2 regions of the Cytobacillus sp. FSL K6-0129 genome follow, and region 2 is predicted to be linked to the other one. Evidence: a T-box and tRNA genes for the amino acid it is inferred to sense, from the RefSeq annotation. Region 2 holds a T-box; the other holds one or more tRNA genes.

Region 1 (8,276 bases), 280 kb from region 2:
GTATGCGTTTTTTTTATAATACCCTGCTATCAAATGTTATTAATTGTATAATCAAGTTGAGGTGATATCCCATGAAAAATATGGATTATCGTCAATGAAAATATACTCGGAATTATCAAGTTGTAAACAATAGGTGCTTTAGGTGTGAAACAGAGCTAACTTATTCGAACCCAACCATTAAGATTGGAAGCCAAATTGTCATAAATGCAAAGGTACTTACCTGTCCTATTTGTTTTAAAAATGATAACGGGGGAATTCTACGATGAAATTTAAAGATTTTCTTATGAAGGAGTATCAGATTGGTGAAAAGTCTGCTCGTGACTATGAAGGCCGTTTAAATGGATTAATCAATAAAGGCATCTATAAGGGTGAGAGTCAAATTACTAACATTATGAGAGAAACTATTGAAAAAGAATTTTCAAAGTCTGAAGCACATTACCTCCTTACCATAGAACGCTACATAGCATTCCAAGAAAGAATTCTTAAAAAAAGAGAAAAATTAATAATTAGTTACTCATTGATGCGCTTAGGGACCATTTTGTGTAAAACATAGATGCAACTTACATCTAAATAAATCAATGTCATCAAGGGATTTCTATGTGTAAAATTTGTGTAAAAAGAAATCAATTCTTATCGTTTTCTATCGTGTTCTCAAAAAAGAGAAAAGCTCACAAACCTTGATAAATCAACATTTGTGAGCTTTTAACGTTTTTTAAAATGGACGTATTTGAACGTCAGAATACCGGTGGTCGGGGTCGAACCGACACTCCTTACGGAACACGATTTTGAGTCGTGCGCGTCTGCCAATTCCGCCACACCGGCAAATATTCTTTTATTTAATTATGGTGCCGAGGACCGGAATCGAACCGGTACGGTAGTCACCTACCGCAGGATTTTAAGTCCTGTGCGTCTGCCAGTTCCGCCACCCCGGCATGAGGTGTATAAAAATGAGTGAATATGTATTGGAGGCGGCAACCGGATTTGAACCGGTGGTGAAGGTTTTGCAGACCTCTGCCTTACCACTTGGCTATGCCGCCATCAATATAAATAACTACTTGGAGCGGAAGACGGGATTCGAACCCGCGACCCTCACCTTGGCAAGGTGATGTTCTACCACTGAACTACTTCCGCAGATCTGGCTGGGCTAGCAGGGTTCGAACCTGCGAATGACGGAATCAAAATCCGTTGCCTTACCACTTGGCTATAGCCCATTTGTATATTCTATGCATGAAAGCAAAAAATGTGAATTTAAAATAATGGGGCGGCTGATGGGAATCGAACCCACGAATGTCGGAACCACAATCCGATGCGTTAACCACTTCGCCACAACCGCCATAATTGGCAGGGGTAGTAGGAATCGAACCCACATCAAAGGTTTTGGAGACCTTCGTTTTACCATTAAACTATACCCCTAGATGGTGGAGGGGGGCAGATTCGAACTGCCGAACCCGAAGGAGCGGATTTACAGTCCGCCGCGTTTAGCCACTTCGCTACCCCTCCATAAAAAACAATGCCGGCCAGAGGACTTGAACCCCCAACCTACTGATTACAAGTCAGTTGCTCTACCAATTGAGCTAGGCCGGCAAATGGTGGCTCAGGACGGAATCGAACCGCCGACACAAGGATTTTCAGTCCTTTGCTCTACCGACTGAGCTACTGAGCCAAAACTTATACGTTTTACAATATGTTTTAAATTAATTTGTGTGAATTTATGTAGTGGCGGTCCGGACGGGACTCGAACCCGCGACCTCCTGCGTGACAGGCAGGCATTCTAACCAACTGAACTACCGGACCAAATTGCGGGGGCAGGATTTGAACCTGCGACCTTCGGGTTATGAGCCCGACGAGCTACCGGACTGCTCCACCCCGCGATAATATGAATGGTGGAGGATGACGGGATCGAACCGCCGACCCTCTGCTTGTAAGGCAGATGCTCTCCCAGCTGAGCTAATCCTCCAAAATGGTGACCCCTACGGGATTCGAACCCGTGTTACCGCCGTGAAAGGGCGGTGTCTTAACCGCTTGACCAAGGGGCCAATTTATATGTTTAATGGCGGAGAGCAAGGGATTTGAACCCTTGAGACGGCTATAAACCGCCTACACGATTTCCAATCGTGCTCCTTCGGCCAGCTCGGACAGCTCTCCATTGGCTCCGCAGGTAGGATTCGAACCTACGACCGTTCGGTTAACAGCCGAATGCTCTACCACTGAGCTACTGCGGAATAATTTAATAGTATGTATGCCCGGCAACTTCCTACTCTCACAAGGGGACAGCCCCTAACTACCATCGGCGCTTTAGAAGCTTAACTTCCGTGTTCGGTATGGGAACGGGTGTGACCTTCTCGCTATCGCCACCGGACTTTTTAAAGACATATATTATTATAACGTCTTTAATAAAATTTTCAAGAGAAATTTTAAATCATTCTCTGAAAACTAGGTAATGTTGAAGAAGATTGTTTTGAGTAATCGCCTGAATGCGTGCTGACGCGACTACTTACGTAGTGCTGTCTAGCTGCGGCGGCTTGAAGCCGCCCGCATTTCGTATTGTCCAGCTACAGCGCCTAGATAGGCGCTTTCGCTTTTCGTTTTTGGTTAAGTCCTCGATCGATTAGTATTAGTCAGCTGCATGTGTCGCCACACTTCCACCTCTAACCTATCAACCTGATCATCTTTCAGGGATCTTACTAGCTTGCGCTATGGGAAATCTCATCTCGAGGGGGGCTTCATGCTTAGATGCTTTCAGCACTTATCCCTTCCGCACATAGCTACCCAGCGATGCCTTTGGCAAGACAACTGGTACACCAGCGGTGCGTCCATCCCGGTCCTCTCGTACTAAGGACAGCTCCTCTCAAATTTCCTGCGCCCACGACGGATAGGGACCGAACTGTCTCACGACGTTCTGAACCCAGCTCGCGTACCGCTTTAATGGGCGAACAGCCCAACCCTTGGGACCGACTACAGCCCCAGGATGCGATGAGCCGACATCGAGGTGCCAAACCTCCCCGTCGATGTGGACTCTTGGGGGAGATAAGCCTGTTATCCCCGGGGTAGCTTTTATCCGTTGAGCGATGGCCCTTCCATGCGGAACCACCGGATCACTAAGCCCGACTTTCGTCCCTGCTCGACTTGTAGGTCTCGCAGTCAAGCTCCCTTGTGCCTTTACACTCTACGAATGATTTCCAACCATTCTGAGGGAACCTTTGGGCGCCTCCGTTACTCTTTAGGAGGCGACCGCCCCAGTCAAACTGCCCACCTGACACTGTCTCCCATCCCGATAAGGGATGTGGGTTAGAATTTCAATACAGCCAGGGTAGTATCCCACCGACGCCTCCACCGAAGCTAGCGCTCCGGCTTCTAAGGCTCCTACCTATCCTGTACAAGCTGTACCAAAATTCAATATCAGGCTACAGTAAAGCTCCACGGGGTCTTTCCGTCCTGTCGCGGGTAACCTGCATCTTCACAGGTACTATAATTTCACCGAGTCTCTCGTTGAGACAGTGCCCAGATCGTTACGCCTTTCGTGCGGGTCGGAACTTACCCGACAAGGAATTTCGCTACCTTAGGACCGTTATAGTTACGGCCGCCGTTTACTGGGGCTTCGATTCAAAGCTTCGCGTGAGCTAACCTCTCCTCTTAACCTTCCAGCACCGGGCAGGCGTCAGCCCCTATACTTCGCCTTGCGGCTTCGCAGAGACCTGTGTTTTTGCTAAACAGTCGCCTGGGCCTATTCACTGCGGCTCATCAAGGCTTTAACACCCTAATGAGCACCCCTTCTCCCGAAGTTACGGGGTCATTTTGCCGAGTTCCTTAACGAGAGTTCTCTCGCTCACCTTAGGATTCTCTCCTCGCCTACCTGTGTCGGTTTGCGGTACGGGCACCTTATTCCTCGCTAGAGGCTTTTCTTGGCAGTGTGGAATCAAGAACTTCGGTACTAAATTTCCCTCGCTATCACAGCTCAAGGTATATGACCATGGGATTTGCCTCATGGTCCCTCTAACTGCTTAGACGCACATCCAATAGTGCGCTTACCCTATCCTCCTGCGTCCCCCCATCACTCAAACAGAATACGGTGGTACAGGAATATCAACCTGTTGTCCATCGCCTACGCTTTTCAGCCTCGGCTTAGGTCCCGACTAACCCTGAGCGGACGAGCCTTCCTCAGGAAACCTTAGGCATTCGGTGGATGGGATTCTCACCCATCTTTCGCTACTCATACCGGCATTCTCACTTCTAAGCGCTCCACCAGTCCTTACGGTCTAGCTTCAACGCCCTTAGAACGCTCTCCTACCACTGAACATCAACGATGTTCAATCCACAGCTTCGGTGATACGTTTAGCCCCGGTACATTTTCGGCGCGGAGTCACTCGACCAGTGAGCTATTACGCACTCTTTAAATGGTGGCTGCTTCTAAGCCAACATCCTGGTTGTCTAAGCAACTCCACATCCTTTTCCACTTAACGTATACTTTGGGACCTTAGCTGGTGGTCTGGGCTGTTTCCCTCTTGACTACGGATCTTATCACTCGCAGTCTGACTCCCATGGATAAATCTTTGGCATTCGGAGTTTGTCTGAATTCGGTAACCCGATGAGGGCCCCTAGTCCAAACAGTGCTCTACCTCCAAGATTCTTACGCATGAGGCTAGCCCTAAAGCTATTTCGGAGAGAACCAGCTATCTCCAAGTTCGATTGGAATTTCTCCGCTACCCACACCTCATCCCCGCACTTTTCAACGTACGTGGGTTCGGGCCTCCATCCAGTGTTACCTGGACTTCACCCTGGACATGGGTAGATCACCTGGTTTCGGGTCTACGACCACATACTAAATTCGCCCTATTCAGACTCGCTTTCGCTACGGCTCCGTCTGTCCAACTTAACCTCGCATGTAATCGTAACTCGCCGGTTCATTCTACAAAAGGCACGCTATCACCCATTAACGGGCTCTAACTACTTGTAGGCACACGGTTTCAGGATCTCTTTCACTCCCCTTCCGGGGTGCTTTTCACCTTTCCCTCACGGTACTGGTTCACTATCGGTCACTAGGGAGTATTTAGCCTTGGGAGATGGTCCTCCCTGCTTCCGACGGGATTTCTCGTGTCCCGCCGTACTCAGGATCCACTCTGGAGGGAACGAAGTTTCAACTACAGGGCTTTTACCTCCTATGGCGGGCCTTTCCAGACCTCTTCGTCTATCTCGTTCCTTTGTAACTCCGTATAGAATGTCCTACAACCCCAAGAGGCAAGCCTCTTGGTTTGGGCTAATCCCGTTTCGCTCGCCGCTACTCAGGGAATCGCGTTTGCTTTCTCTTCCTCCGGGTACTTAGATGTTTCAGTTCCCCGGGTCTGCCTTCCATACCCTATGTATTCAGGTATGGATCCTATCCCATAACGGATAGGGGGTTTCCCCATTCGGAAATCTCCGGATCAAAGCTTACTTACAGCTCCCCGAAGCATATCGGTGTTAGTCCCGTCCTTCATCGGCTCCTAGTGCCAAGGCATTCACCGTGCGCCCTTATTAACTTAACCATTGTTCGGCTTGCGATAAGCTACGCATTTCGGCGTCAGCTCACTCGTCAACATCCTCATGTGCACAAGACGCACACTCCGGTGTTTCCTCGCTCGCTTCCTTGAACTGCTTGCTTCTCACAACCCTCACGGTTGTATGTTTTTAAAAAAAGTTTAGTATCTCTACTCTATTATATAGAGAGAAAATAACTAAGGTGGCGATTACTCGGTAATCTTCTTCATTACATTATCTAGTTTTCAAAGAACGATTGATGAATGGTAAGCTTTGGTATTCTCGTCAGCTTACGCTTCCTTGAATCCTTCGCTACTTTCACCTTATTTTGAGAGATTATACTCTCAAAACTGAACGAACAGTCTAACATCAAGTTAATTCCGTATATTCCTTAGAAAGGAGGTGATCCAGCCGCACCTTCCGATACGGCTACCTTGTTACGACTTCACCCCAATCATCTGTCCCACCTTAGGCGGCTGGCTCCAAAAGGTTACCCCACCGACTTCGGGTGTTACAAACTCTCGTGGTGTGACGGGCGGTGTGTACAAGGCCCGGGAACGTATTCACCGCGGCATGCTGATCCGCGATTACTAGCGATTCCGGCTTCATGTAGGCGAGTTGCAGCCTACAATCCGAACTGAGAATGGTTTTATGGGATTGGCTAAACCTCGCGGTCTTGCAGCCCTTTGTACCATCCATTGTAGCACGTGTGTAGCCCAGGTCATAAGGGGCATGATGATTTGACGTCATCCCCACCTTCCTCCGGTTTGTCACCGGCAGTCACCTTAGAGTGCCCAACTAAATGCTGGCAACTAAGATCAAGGGTTGCGCTCGTTGCGGGACTTAACCCAACATCTCACGACACGAGCTGACGACAACCATGCACCACCTGTCACTCTGTCCCCCGAAGGGGAAAGTCCTATCTCTAGGATTGTCAGAGGATGTCAAGACCTGGTAAGGTTCTTCGCGTTGCTTCGAATTAAACCACATGCTCCACCGCTTGTGCGGGCCCCCGTCAATTCCTTTGAGTTTCAACCTTGCGGTCGTACTCCCCAGGCGGAGTGCTTAATGCGTTTGCTGCAGCACTAAAGGGCGGAAACCCTCTAACACTTAGCACTCATCGTTTACGGCGTGGACTACCAGGGTATCTAATCCTGTTTGCTCCCCACGCTTTCGCGCCTCAGCGTCAGTTACAGACCAGAAAGTCGCCTTCGCCACTGGTGTTCCTCCAAATCTCTACGCATTTCACCGCTACACTTGGAATTCCACTTTCCTCTTCTGCACTCAAGTTCCCCAGTTTCCAATGACCCTCCACGGTTGAGCCGTGGGCTTTCACATCAGACTTAAGGAACCGCCTGCGCGCGCTTTACGCCCAATAATTCCGGACAACGCTTGCCACCTACGTATTACCGCGGCTGCTGGCACGTAGTTAGCCGTGGCTTTCTGGTTAGGTACCGTCAAGGTACCGGCAGTTACTCCGATACTTGTTCTTCCCTAACAACAGAGTTTTACGATCCGAAAACCTTCATCACTCACGCGGCGTTGCTCCGTCAGACTTTCGTCCATTGCGGAAGATTCCCTACTGCTGCCTCCCGTAGGAGTCTGGGCCGTGTCTCAGTCCCAGTGTGGCCGATCACCCTCTCAGGTCGGCTACGCATCGTCGCCTTGGTGAGCCGTTACCTCACCAACTAGCTAATGCGCCGCGGGCCCATCTGTAAGTGATAGCAGAACCATCTTTCAATCTAATTATATGTATAAATAGATATTATCCGGTATTAGCCCCGGTTTCCCGGAGTTATCCCAGTCTTACAGGCAGGTTGCCCACGTGTTACTCACCCGTCCGCCGCTAATCTTTGGGAGCAAGCTCCCTCAGATTCGCTCGACTTGCATGTATTAGGCACGCCGCCAGCGTTCGTCCTGAGCCAGGATCAAACTCTCCAATAAAGTGTTTGATTAGCTCATTTGCACCTATGGTGCTTTGTTGCTGATAAATCAGCTTTTTTAGAATTACGCTTGACGTTTTACGTTCGTTCAGTTTTCAAAGAACAATCTCGTTCGCTTTAGAAGCGACTTTCCAATAATAACATATCTATTATTATGGAGTCAATACTTTTTTAAATCATCCGTCGCGTTAGCTGTTTTTCATACAGTTATTAGCGACGGTTATTAATATATCATCATTTTTTTCCTGGGTCAACCACTTTTTGCTTTTTTAATATAATTTATTACAAACTGTAATATCGGTGTTTAATCCCTTTTCCTTTTGTTTCTTCACTAATCACTTTAATAAACCCTTTATCAATTAAGTATTCTAGTAGAATCACCAAATCCACTGAGTAGTGTCTCAGTTCTTTATGCTGGATGATTTCTTGAATTGTCCAAACTGATTGTTCTGCTAAAACTTCAAGTAAATGGCCAACTCCAGCCTTTGTTCGTGAATGAATTAAAAATTCACTAGCTAAAAATAATAGCTCTAACCTTTTCTCAAGCGGCTCATGACTTTGTACTAACTCTTCATAAAGTTTCATTATTTCTGGTTCCATATGGCGAATTTGATTCCACAATGTTACTTCTGGATGGAAACCATTTTCTATAATTGAAAGCCTTGCTAAATGATGCAAAGAATGAACAACATTATTATAAGCATCGAAATAATTCTGATTTTCAAACAAAGTTTTCCCATCTGTATATCTTCTTATCAGCTTAGCAAACTCTAGTCCCATTTTGAGCTTTCTGTCCTTGAAAGGGAATTCGTTTAATTT
Region 2 (8,276 bases):
GTAGACCATCACCGACTACATTGAATGCAAAAATGGTTAAACAAATAAAGATCGCAGGGAAGAATAATCGCCATGGGTAATATCTTAACGCTGGTAAACCATCATTGGCCATTGTACCCCAACTCGCTAGAGGCGGTGTTAAACCTAATCCTAGGAATCCAAGATAAGCTTCTGTAAAGATCGCAGAAGGAATTGTTAATGTCATTGTAACTAAAATTGGACCCATTGAGTTTGGAATTAAATGTTTACCCATAATTCTTGTTGTATTTGCACCTAAAGTTTTAGAAGCAAGAACAAATTCTTGATTCTTCAAGCTAAGTACTTGCCCTCGAACAATCCGGGACATATTAATCCATCCGGTTATTGTCATAGCAATAATCATCGTACTTAAACTTTGGCCAAGCACAACCATTAACAAGATAACTAATAACAAGTAAGGAATGCCTGATAAAACATCGGCACCACGCATCATTATTTCATCGGTTCTACCACCTTTGTATCCGGCGATTCCGCCCCAGGCAACACCAATAAATAAATCGATTAACGCAGCTGCAACACCGATAAAGATCGAAATTCTAGCACCTTCCCACGTACGAGCAAACATATCTCGTCCAAGATCATCGGTACCGAACCAATGCTCAGCAGAAGGTGGCTGATTTTTATTTGTTAAATCATTTGACTTATAGTCATATTCTGTCATATATGGTCCAAAGATTGCCATGAAGATGAGAATAATAAGTAGGACTATACCAAACATAGCAAGCTTATTTTTTCGGAATCTAATGAAGACATCTTTCCAAAATGAAAGACTTGGCTTCGAAATCTTTTCGGCATCATCTAATTGTGTGCCGACAACTTTGAATTTATCATTCGCACTTTGCATGATTTATTATTCTCCTTTCTTCCCAGCTAGTTTAATCCTTGGGTCGATGATTCCATACGCAATATCCACTAGGAGAATAGCTAATAGTAAAAGAATACTATAAAACACTGTCACACCCATTATTACTGTATAATCACGATTTGTAATACTTGTTACGAAGTGGAAACCTAACCCTGGAATACCGAAAATCTTCTCGATAACAAAGCTACCTGTTAAAACACCAGCAGTTAATGGTCCTAAATAAGTAACTACCGGAAGAAGAGCATTTCTCATTGCGTGCTTAACTGTAATTACTCCACCGCTCAAGCCTTTTGCTTTAGCAGTTTTAATATAATCATTTGCTAATACCTCAATCATACTAGATCGTGTGAGTCTTGCGATATAAGCCATCGGTCCTGCTGCAAGTGCAAGAGCTGGCAAAATGGTATGCATAAATGATTCCCAACGAGCTACCGGGAATATTTGCAGTTTTATTGCTAAGAAATATTGTAAAAATGTTGCCATAATGAATGATGGCACGGATATTCCTAAAACAGCAACAGCCATTGTTGAATAATCTTGCCATTTATTTTGCCTTAAAGCAGCGATTACACCAAATAAAACACCTAAGGCAACGGCAATTAGTATTGCTTGAAAGCCTAATACAAAAGATACAGGGAATCCTTCTGTGATCAAATCATTAACTGTTTGACTTTTGTATTTAAAAGATGGGCCAAAATCCCACGTTACTACATTGATTAGATAATCAAAATATTGTTGATACCATGGCTGATCTAAGCCATAATGTGCTTGTAAATTCGCTTCAATTTCTGGTGGTAGTTTCTTTTCTGAAGCAAACGGGTTTCCAGGTGCAATGCGCATAAGGAAAAATGTTGCCGTTACAATTAGCCATAATGAAATTATCATATATAACAGACGTTTTCCTATATATTTCGTCATTGTCCAACACCTCCAATTGATTTTACTGAGGTCAGTATGTCTACAACTGCAAAGCTCATAATAGATAATATAATACATTTTTACCATTAGAAGGATAATACCTATTACAAGAACGAAGGTATATAGGAAGTTTCATCCCATATACCTTACATTTAAAAGATCAAATTATTCAAAGTGAGCCCACTTAAATTGAACATCGCCTAATCCAGATACAAAAACATCATTTAGGTTATCATCTTTAACCCAGTTATTTGTATAGAAATAAATTGGTGCAACCGGCATTGCTTCCATAAAGATTGCCTCTGCATCCTTTAATAATTGTTGACGCTTTTCAGCATCTGTTTCAGTTTGTGATTGTTCAAGTAATTTTTGGAATTCAGGATCTTCCCAACCAGTGTTGTTATTTCCACCGTCAGCATCTTTGTACATTTCCAAGAAGTTCATAGCGTCATTGAAGTCACCTAACCAACCCATACGAGCAATTTGGAAGTCTCCACTATTTACACTATCAAGGAAAACATTCCACTCAGCATTATCTAGAGTTACATTAATTCCAAGATTTTCACTCCACATATCTTGAATGGCTTGAGCAATCTTTTGATGTGCTTCAGATGTGTTATAAGAAAGCTTGATTTCTGGTAATTCTGATGCATCGCTTAATCCTAATTCTTCAAGACCTTTATTTAAGAATTCTTTAGCAGTTTCAACATCATTATCAGGGAAGTACCCTTCTTCATTTTCTGGGAACATCGTAGGTGGAACGATTGCCATAGCTGGAAGTTGTTCCCCTTGTGAAATGTTATTAATAATTGAATCACGATTAATTGCGTGAGTTAAAGCTTTTCTAATATTTTCATTATCTAATGGTTCAATAGTAGTATTGAATTTGTAGTTATAAACACCGGCAATTGCTTGTGTTTCTAATCTACCATCATCTTTAAGTGCTTGCATTGCATCTGTTGGAAGAGCTCCTGTCGGAGAACCTGCCCAATCCAATTCACCATTATCAAACATAGATAATTCAGTATTTGGATCATTAATCATGTACATTTCAATTTTATCTAATTTTACAGTGTCTTTATCCCAATAAGTGTCGCTCTTTTCAAGAGTGATTTGGTCACTATGAGACCATTCAGCTAAGTGGAAAGGTCCGTTTGTCGTATAATTTTCACCAGCATCTGTTGCCCAGTCTGGATTTTCTTTTGCGATTTTACTATTTACTGGTAAATAAGTATAGAAAGCTGTTAGTTCAAGAAAGTAAGGTGTTGGGTTTGCTAATGTAACTTCTAAAGTTTTTTCATCTACAGCTTTAACGCCAACATCATCTAAGCTACCTTCTCCTGTGTTAGCAGCTTCTGCACCTTCAACATAATATAGTTGATATGCATATGTTGATTGATTAGCTGGGTCTAATGCCCATTTCCATGCATATTCGAAATCTTCTGCAGTTACAGGATCTCCATTTGACCATTGTGCATCTTCACGGATATTAAATGTGTATGTTTTTTGGTCTTCTGAGATTTCCCAATCTTCTGCCATAGCGGCTGCTGGTTTATCGTCTTGACCAATTCGAGTTAATCCTTCTAATACGTTACGAAGAACAGTACCAGAAGTAGAATCTTCAGCCAAACCTGGATTTAATGAAGGTGGTTCAGTATTAATATTTACTTTTAATTCTTGAGGTACATCACTACCTCCATCGCCACCATCTGCATTGTCATCGCCTCCGCCAGCGCAAGCTGCTAGAACCATGCTAGCTAAAAGTAGCATACTTAAAAAGATTGACCATCTTTTTTTCACGGTGAAACCCCCTATTTTTAATTCAAACGATTCTTCACAGAAATAACAGTTGTTCACATAGAGTAGATTGATGAAAAAATCAAACAATTTTTATTATAAAAAAAGAGTTGATTCCTTTATGCATACTAAGGAAAGTAAGTTTATTTTGATAGAACAAATTCCCTCTATTCAGATAATTCAGCTTGAATATTAAAATTTGTATCTATTAGACTACGATAAACTCACCTTTTCATCATTCCATCTACCTGTAACCGAACAAAATGTAATATGTTTGTAAAGATGTCGTTTGGTAGGTTTTATTATAGTTTCTTTAAAAGTTTATTTCAAGCCCGTTTTAAATAATCTAAATTATCTATATTTTTTCAAAAAAATGTCGAAACATGTATTATTATTGTCATGTAAGGGTTTTCATAAGTTTTATTGGTATATAACAAATAAAAATTTTTTTTGCTGTTATAACGCTCACTTGATTTACTTCTACATATATTATATTATGATTACAAATAAATAATACAAATTGCTGTGAGAAAAGAGTAGTACATTTAAGATGGTTTTAAGAGAGCTTATGGTAGGTGAGAATAAGCAACCTATTAAATCGAATGGACTTTTTGAGCATGAATATATCGATTCACGTTAGACTAACGTTATCTGTCTTTAAGAGATTCACATATGTGAATAATTAGGGTGGCACCGCGGACCATTCGTCCCTAGATTTTTTAGGGATGAGTGGTCTTTTTATATGCATTTCTCATAGCAAATAGGAGGATTATGATGAAAAAAACACTCTTTTCTGGTATTCAACCCAGTGGAACAATAACAATTGGTAACTATATCGGGGCATTAAGACAGTTTGTTGAGCTGCAAAATGAATATGATTGCTACTTTTGTATCGTCGATCAACATGCTATCACTGTTCCACAGGATCGCTTACAACTAAGAAACAATATCCGTAGCCTAGCAGCACTTTATGTTGCGGTAGGCTTAGATCCTAATAAGGCAACTCTATTCGTTCAATCCGAAGTACCTGCACATGCACAAGCCGCATGGATGTTACAATGTATTTCTTATATCGGTGAGTTAGAAAGAATGACGCAGTTTAAAGATAAATCTGCTGGTAAAGAAGCTGTCTCAGCAGGCTTATTAACCTACCCACCACTAATGGCTGGAGATATCCTATTATATGGTACAGATATTGTCCCGGTTGGAGAAGATCAGAAACAGCATTTAGAATTAACAAGAGACTTAGCAGAAAGATTCAACAAAAAATACAATGACATCTTTACGATTCCAGAAGTAAGCATTCCAAAAGTGGGCGCACGAATCATGTCACTTCAAGATCCAACGAAAAAAATGAGTAAATCTGACCCTAATAAAAAAGGATTTATCTCTATTTTGGATGAACCGAAACAAATTGAGAAGAAAATTAAAAGCGCTGTAACAGATTCTGATGGCATCGTTGCTTTTGACAAAGAGAATAAACCTGGCGTTTCAAATTTATTAACGATTTACTCGATATTCTCAGGTGAATCAATTGAAAATATTGTGAATAAATATGAAGGAAAAGGGTACGGTGATTTCAAAGGGGATTTAGCTACAGTAATTATTAGCCACTTAAAACCTATTCAAGATAAATATCATCATCTCATGGAATCAGCAGAATTAGATGAGATATTAGATGCAGGAGCAGAAAATGCCAATAAAGTTGCAGGTAAAATGGTTAAAAAGATGGAAAACGCTATGGGATTAGGAAGAAAAAGGAAATAAAAAAAGGGACGTTCAAATTAAATTGAGCGTCTCTTTTTGATTTAATTTACCTTTGAACCATTTTCCATTTCCCATAACTTTTCAAAAAAAGGTTGTCCTTTAATGATATTCTCACAAAATCTTTCATGTTTCTTAGACCAACCTATCTTACTGTCTTCATATAAATTCATCCATGCATCATGGAAACCCATTGATTGAATACTTTTATACTCTTCAGGCATCCATTCTGTAAACCAATAGCGAATTTCCGCTTCATTTTCTGAACTATGAAGTTGATCTAGTGCCATAAACATTAATTGTTTGAGCTGCCTTTCCTTCCTTGTCAGGCCTTTCATTAATTCTGGATCTGGAGAAAGAATGTGAAAACTTTTTAGACTCGGCTTTTGTTCAAAAGTATATTCCATTTCATCGTGATTAGAAATCATTTCATATGTAAGTTGTTCTTGTCTTGGTATCAATCTACTCTTTCGAATTGGAATATGATACCCTATTGTATCAACGGCCATAATGCTTATCCCATCAGTAATGACAAAACAATAATCCAATTGCACTCTTTCATGATTTTTTCTTAAATACGCTTTTTGATACACGTCATTCAATAGCTGTTGTGGTAATTCAGATAAATCATTTTCAATATAATGAAATAGTGCTGGTGTGATCCTTAGTAATGGTACTTGATCCAATAATTCAACTGCATCATCTTTTCGCCATTCATGAAATTGACAAACATTGTAACCATTCTCTTCCCCTTCAAACCAGTTCACCCAAACATCATGAAGATATAACATTTCCTAACCCCCACTCGCATGATTATTTGTCAATAAGTATGGGCAAACAACTCAGTTTTTATTCCTTTCTTTTACAATCTAATCCATTATTATTCTTTTTTTACCTTTGATTAGAAAGCAATTTGTACTTTATATTGAAATATACTTGATATATATAGCGTATTTATTATGGAAGTAAATGTTATAATATTCATTTATTATTCACTAAAATAAATATTAATATAATTTAGAATAAATAGTAAATAACTAAATCTTCCACTCATTACAAATCAAATAACCGATTTCTCCAAAAAAAAAAAAAAAAGAATACATTTACCTTAAAGGTCAATTGCATTCTTTTTCAGACTTACCGGCTAGGCCTTTACCTTCTAGATTTAGGGTTAAGAGCGTCTTTTATGCCTTCTCCAATGAAATTTATTGCTAGTATGGTGATTGTAATAGCTGCAGCGGGCGGTACCCAAATCCAAGTTTTATTCCTTAATACATCAGAATCACGTGCTTCAAATAACATATTACCCCAACTTGGTATATTAGCTGGTACACCAGACCCTAAAAAGCTTAAACCTGCTTCAGCCACAATTGTAACTGCCAACATTAAGGTTGCTTGAACAATGATTGTCGAAGCTACATTAGGTAATATATGCTTCCCAATAATCTTGATAGGTCTTGTTCCAATTGATTTCGCTGCTAAAACATATTCATTTTCTTTTTCTGATAAAAAACGACTGCGAACAATCCGAGCAACGCCACCCCAGCTTAATAAACTGATAACTAATATCAACGTCCAAACGCCAGAGACTTTCCCAACTAAAATGGTATTAAGAACAATAACAAAGACTAGAAATGGAAAGTTTAGTACAAAGTCTGTTATTCTCATAAATATTTGATCAATTTTTCCGCCATTGTATCCAGCAATTGCTCCGACTATTGTTCCGATAACAATAATAAATGTCATACATGATAAACCAATTAACAGTGATGTTCTCGCTCCATATACCATACGTGTAAATATATCTCTACCATTTGTATCTGTTCCGAACCAATGCTCCGCAGAAGGTGGCAAGTTCATCGACATAAAATTGATTCGTGTAATATCCTGTGTAGTAAATAGTGGGCCAAAAACCGCAATCAGTACAAATGAGACGAAAACAATTAAGCTAGTCATTGCAATTTTATTCTTGAGAAATTTTTTTCTCGCTAATTTCCAAGGAGAGAACTGCTTTTGTTTGTTTTCCATTAAAACTTGACCGTCTGTATTTAAAGATGCTTTAACCATATTTGCCTCCTATCCTAATCTAATTCTCGGATCAACAATGCCATAAAGTAAATCCGCAATTAGGTTACCTAATAAAGTTAAAAATGAAAGCAGCATGGTAATCGTCATTAACACAGCATAATCTCTTCTATCCACTGATTCCAAAAACAATAAACCTATACCTGGATAAGTAAAAATTGTTTCAGTGATAACCGCACCACCTATTAATGTAGCAATATCAAAACCTAAAAAAGTGATTAATGGTATCATTGAGTTTCGTAAAATATGTTTATTATAAATAGCAGATTCACTTGTGCCCTTTGCTCTAGCAGTACGTACAAAATCTTTACGGCTGTTTTCGATGACATCATTTCGTAAAAACTGCGTATAGGAAGCTGTCCCCATAAGACCAAGAATTAAAGCTGGTAGGAGCACATGATGCATTCTACTAACATAATAATCCCAAGTACCAGGTTGTAGCCCTACTTCAACAGATCCCGCAAACGGAAACCAACCTAGTTGAAAAGAGAAAAAGTAAATAGCTATTATTCCTGCAACAAAGGATGGAATAGCAAGACCTACATAATTGTAACCTGCAATTAGATTATCTCCCCATGTATATGGCTTTCTACCGGAATACATCCCCATAGCAAAAGCAAAAATATATGTAATTATAAGTGATACGATTGCCAAAAATATCGTATTTGGTAAACGGTCTACAATTAAATCAAACACAGGTATTTTATGTGCTGTCGAGTGTCCGAAGTCTCCTTGTACGAAATTTGTCACCCATCTGATATATTGAATAGGAATGGGATCATTGTATCCCAGTTTTTCTCTCATCTCT

What was found. The T-box of region 2 lies ahead of trpS (tryptophan--tRNA ligase). A T-box ahead of a tRNA ligase gene usually reads a tRNA of that ligase, here a tRNA-Trp.
Region 1: it has a tRNA-Trp gene. The T-box ahead of trpS (tryptophan--tRNA ligase) is inferred to sense a tRNA for this amino acid. The anticodon was not compared.

Annotation. Positions count from the first base shown of each region.
Region 1 covers NZ_JBBOXM010000001.1:4,467,664-4,475,939, reverse strand. The annotation lists gene MHI57_RS22815 (hypothetical protein) at 263-553, shown strand; tRNA gene MHI57_RS22810 (tRNA-Leu) at 741-822, opposite strand; tRNA gene MHI57_RS22805 (tRNA-Leu) at 844-932, opposite strand; tRNA gene MHI57_RS22800 (tRNA-Cys) at 964-1,037, opposite strand; tRNA gene MHI57_RS22795 (tRNA-Gly) at 1,057-1,131, opposite strand; tRNA gene MHI57_RS22790 (tRNA-Gln) at 1,137-1,211, opposite strand; tRNA gene MHI57_RS22785 (tRNA-His) at 1,258-1,333, opposite strand; tRNA gene MHI57_RS22780 (tRNA-Trp) at 1,340-1,413, opposite strand; tRNA gene MHI57_RS22775 (tRNA-Tyr) at 1,417-1,500, opposite strand; tRNA gene MHI57_RS22770 (tRNA-Thr) at 1,512-1,584, opposite strand; tRNA gene MHI57_RS22765 (tRNA-Phe) at 1,588-1,663, opposite strand; tRNA gene MHI57_RS22760 (tRNA-Asp) at 1,718-1,794, opposite strand; tRNA gene MHI57_RS22755 (tRNA-Met) at 1,798-1,871, opposite strand; tRNA gene MHI57_RS22750 (tRNA-Val) at 1,882-1,957, opposite strand; tRNA gene MHI57_RS22745 (tRNA-Glu) at 1,962-2,036, opposite strand; tRNA gene MHI57_RS22740 (tRNA-Ser) at 2,052-2,145, opposite strand; tRNA gene MHI57_RS22735 (tRNA-Asn) at 2,148-2,222, opposite strand; rRNA gene rrf (5S ribosomal RNA) at 2,242-2,359, opposite strand; rRNA gene MHI57_RS22725 (23S ribosomal RNA) at 2,589-5,522, opposite strand; rRNA gene MHI57_RS22720 (16S ribosomal RNA) at 5,910-7,458, opposite strand; gene MHI57_RS22715 (nucleotidyltransferase-like protein) at 7,740-8,276, opposite strand, start outside.
Region 2 covers NZ_JBBOXM010000001.1:4,748,377-4,756,652, reverse strand. The annotation lists gene MHI57_RS23965 (ABC transporter permease) at 1-883, opposite strand, end outside; gene MHI57_RS23960 (ABC transporter permease) at 890-1,822, opposite strand; gene MHI57_RS23955 (peptide ABC transporter substrate-binding protein) at 1,988-3,622, opposite strand; T-box leader at 4,136-4,334, shown strand; gene trpS (tryptophan--tRNA ligase) at 4,394-5,386, shown strand; gene MHI57_RS23945 (YjbA family protein) at 5,428-6,174, opposite strand; gene opp4C (oligopeptide ABC transporter permease) at 6,536-7,450, opposite strand; gene opp4B (oligopeptide ABC transporter permease) at 7,460-8,276, opposite strand, start outside.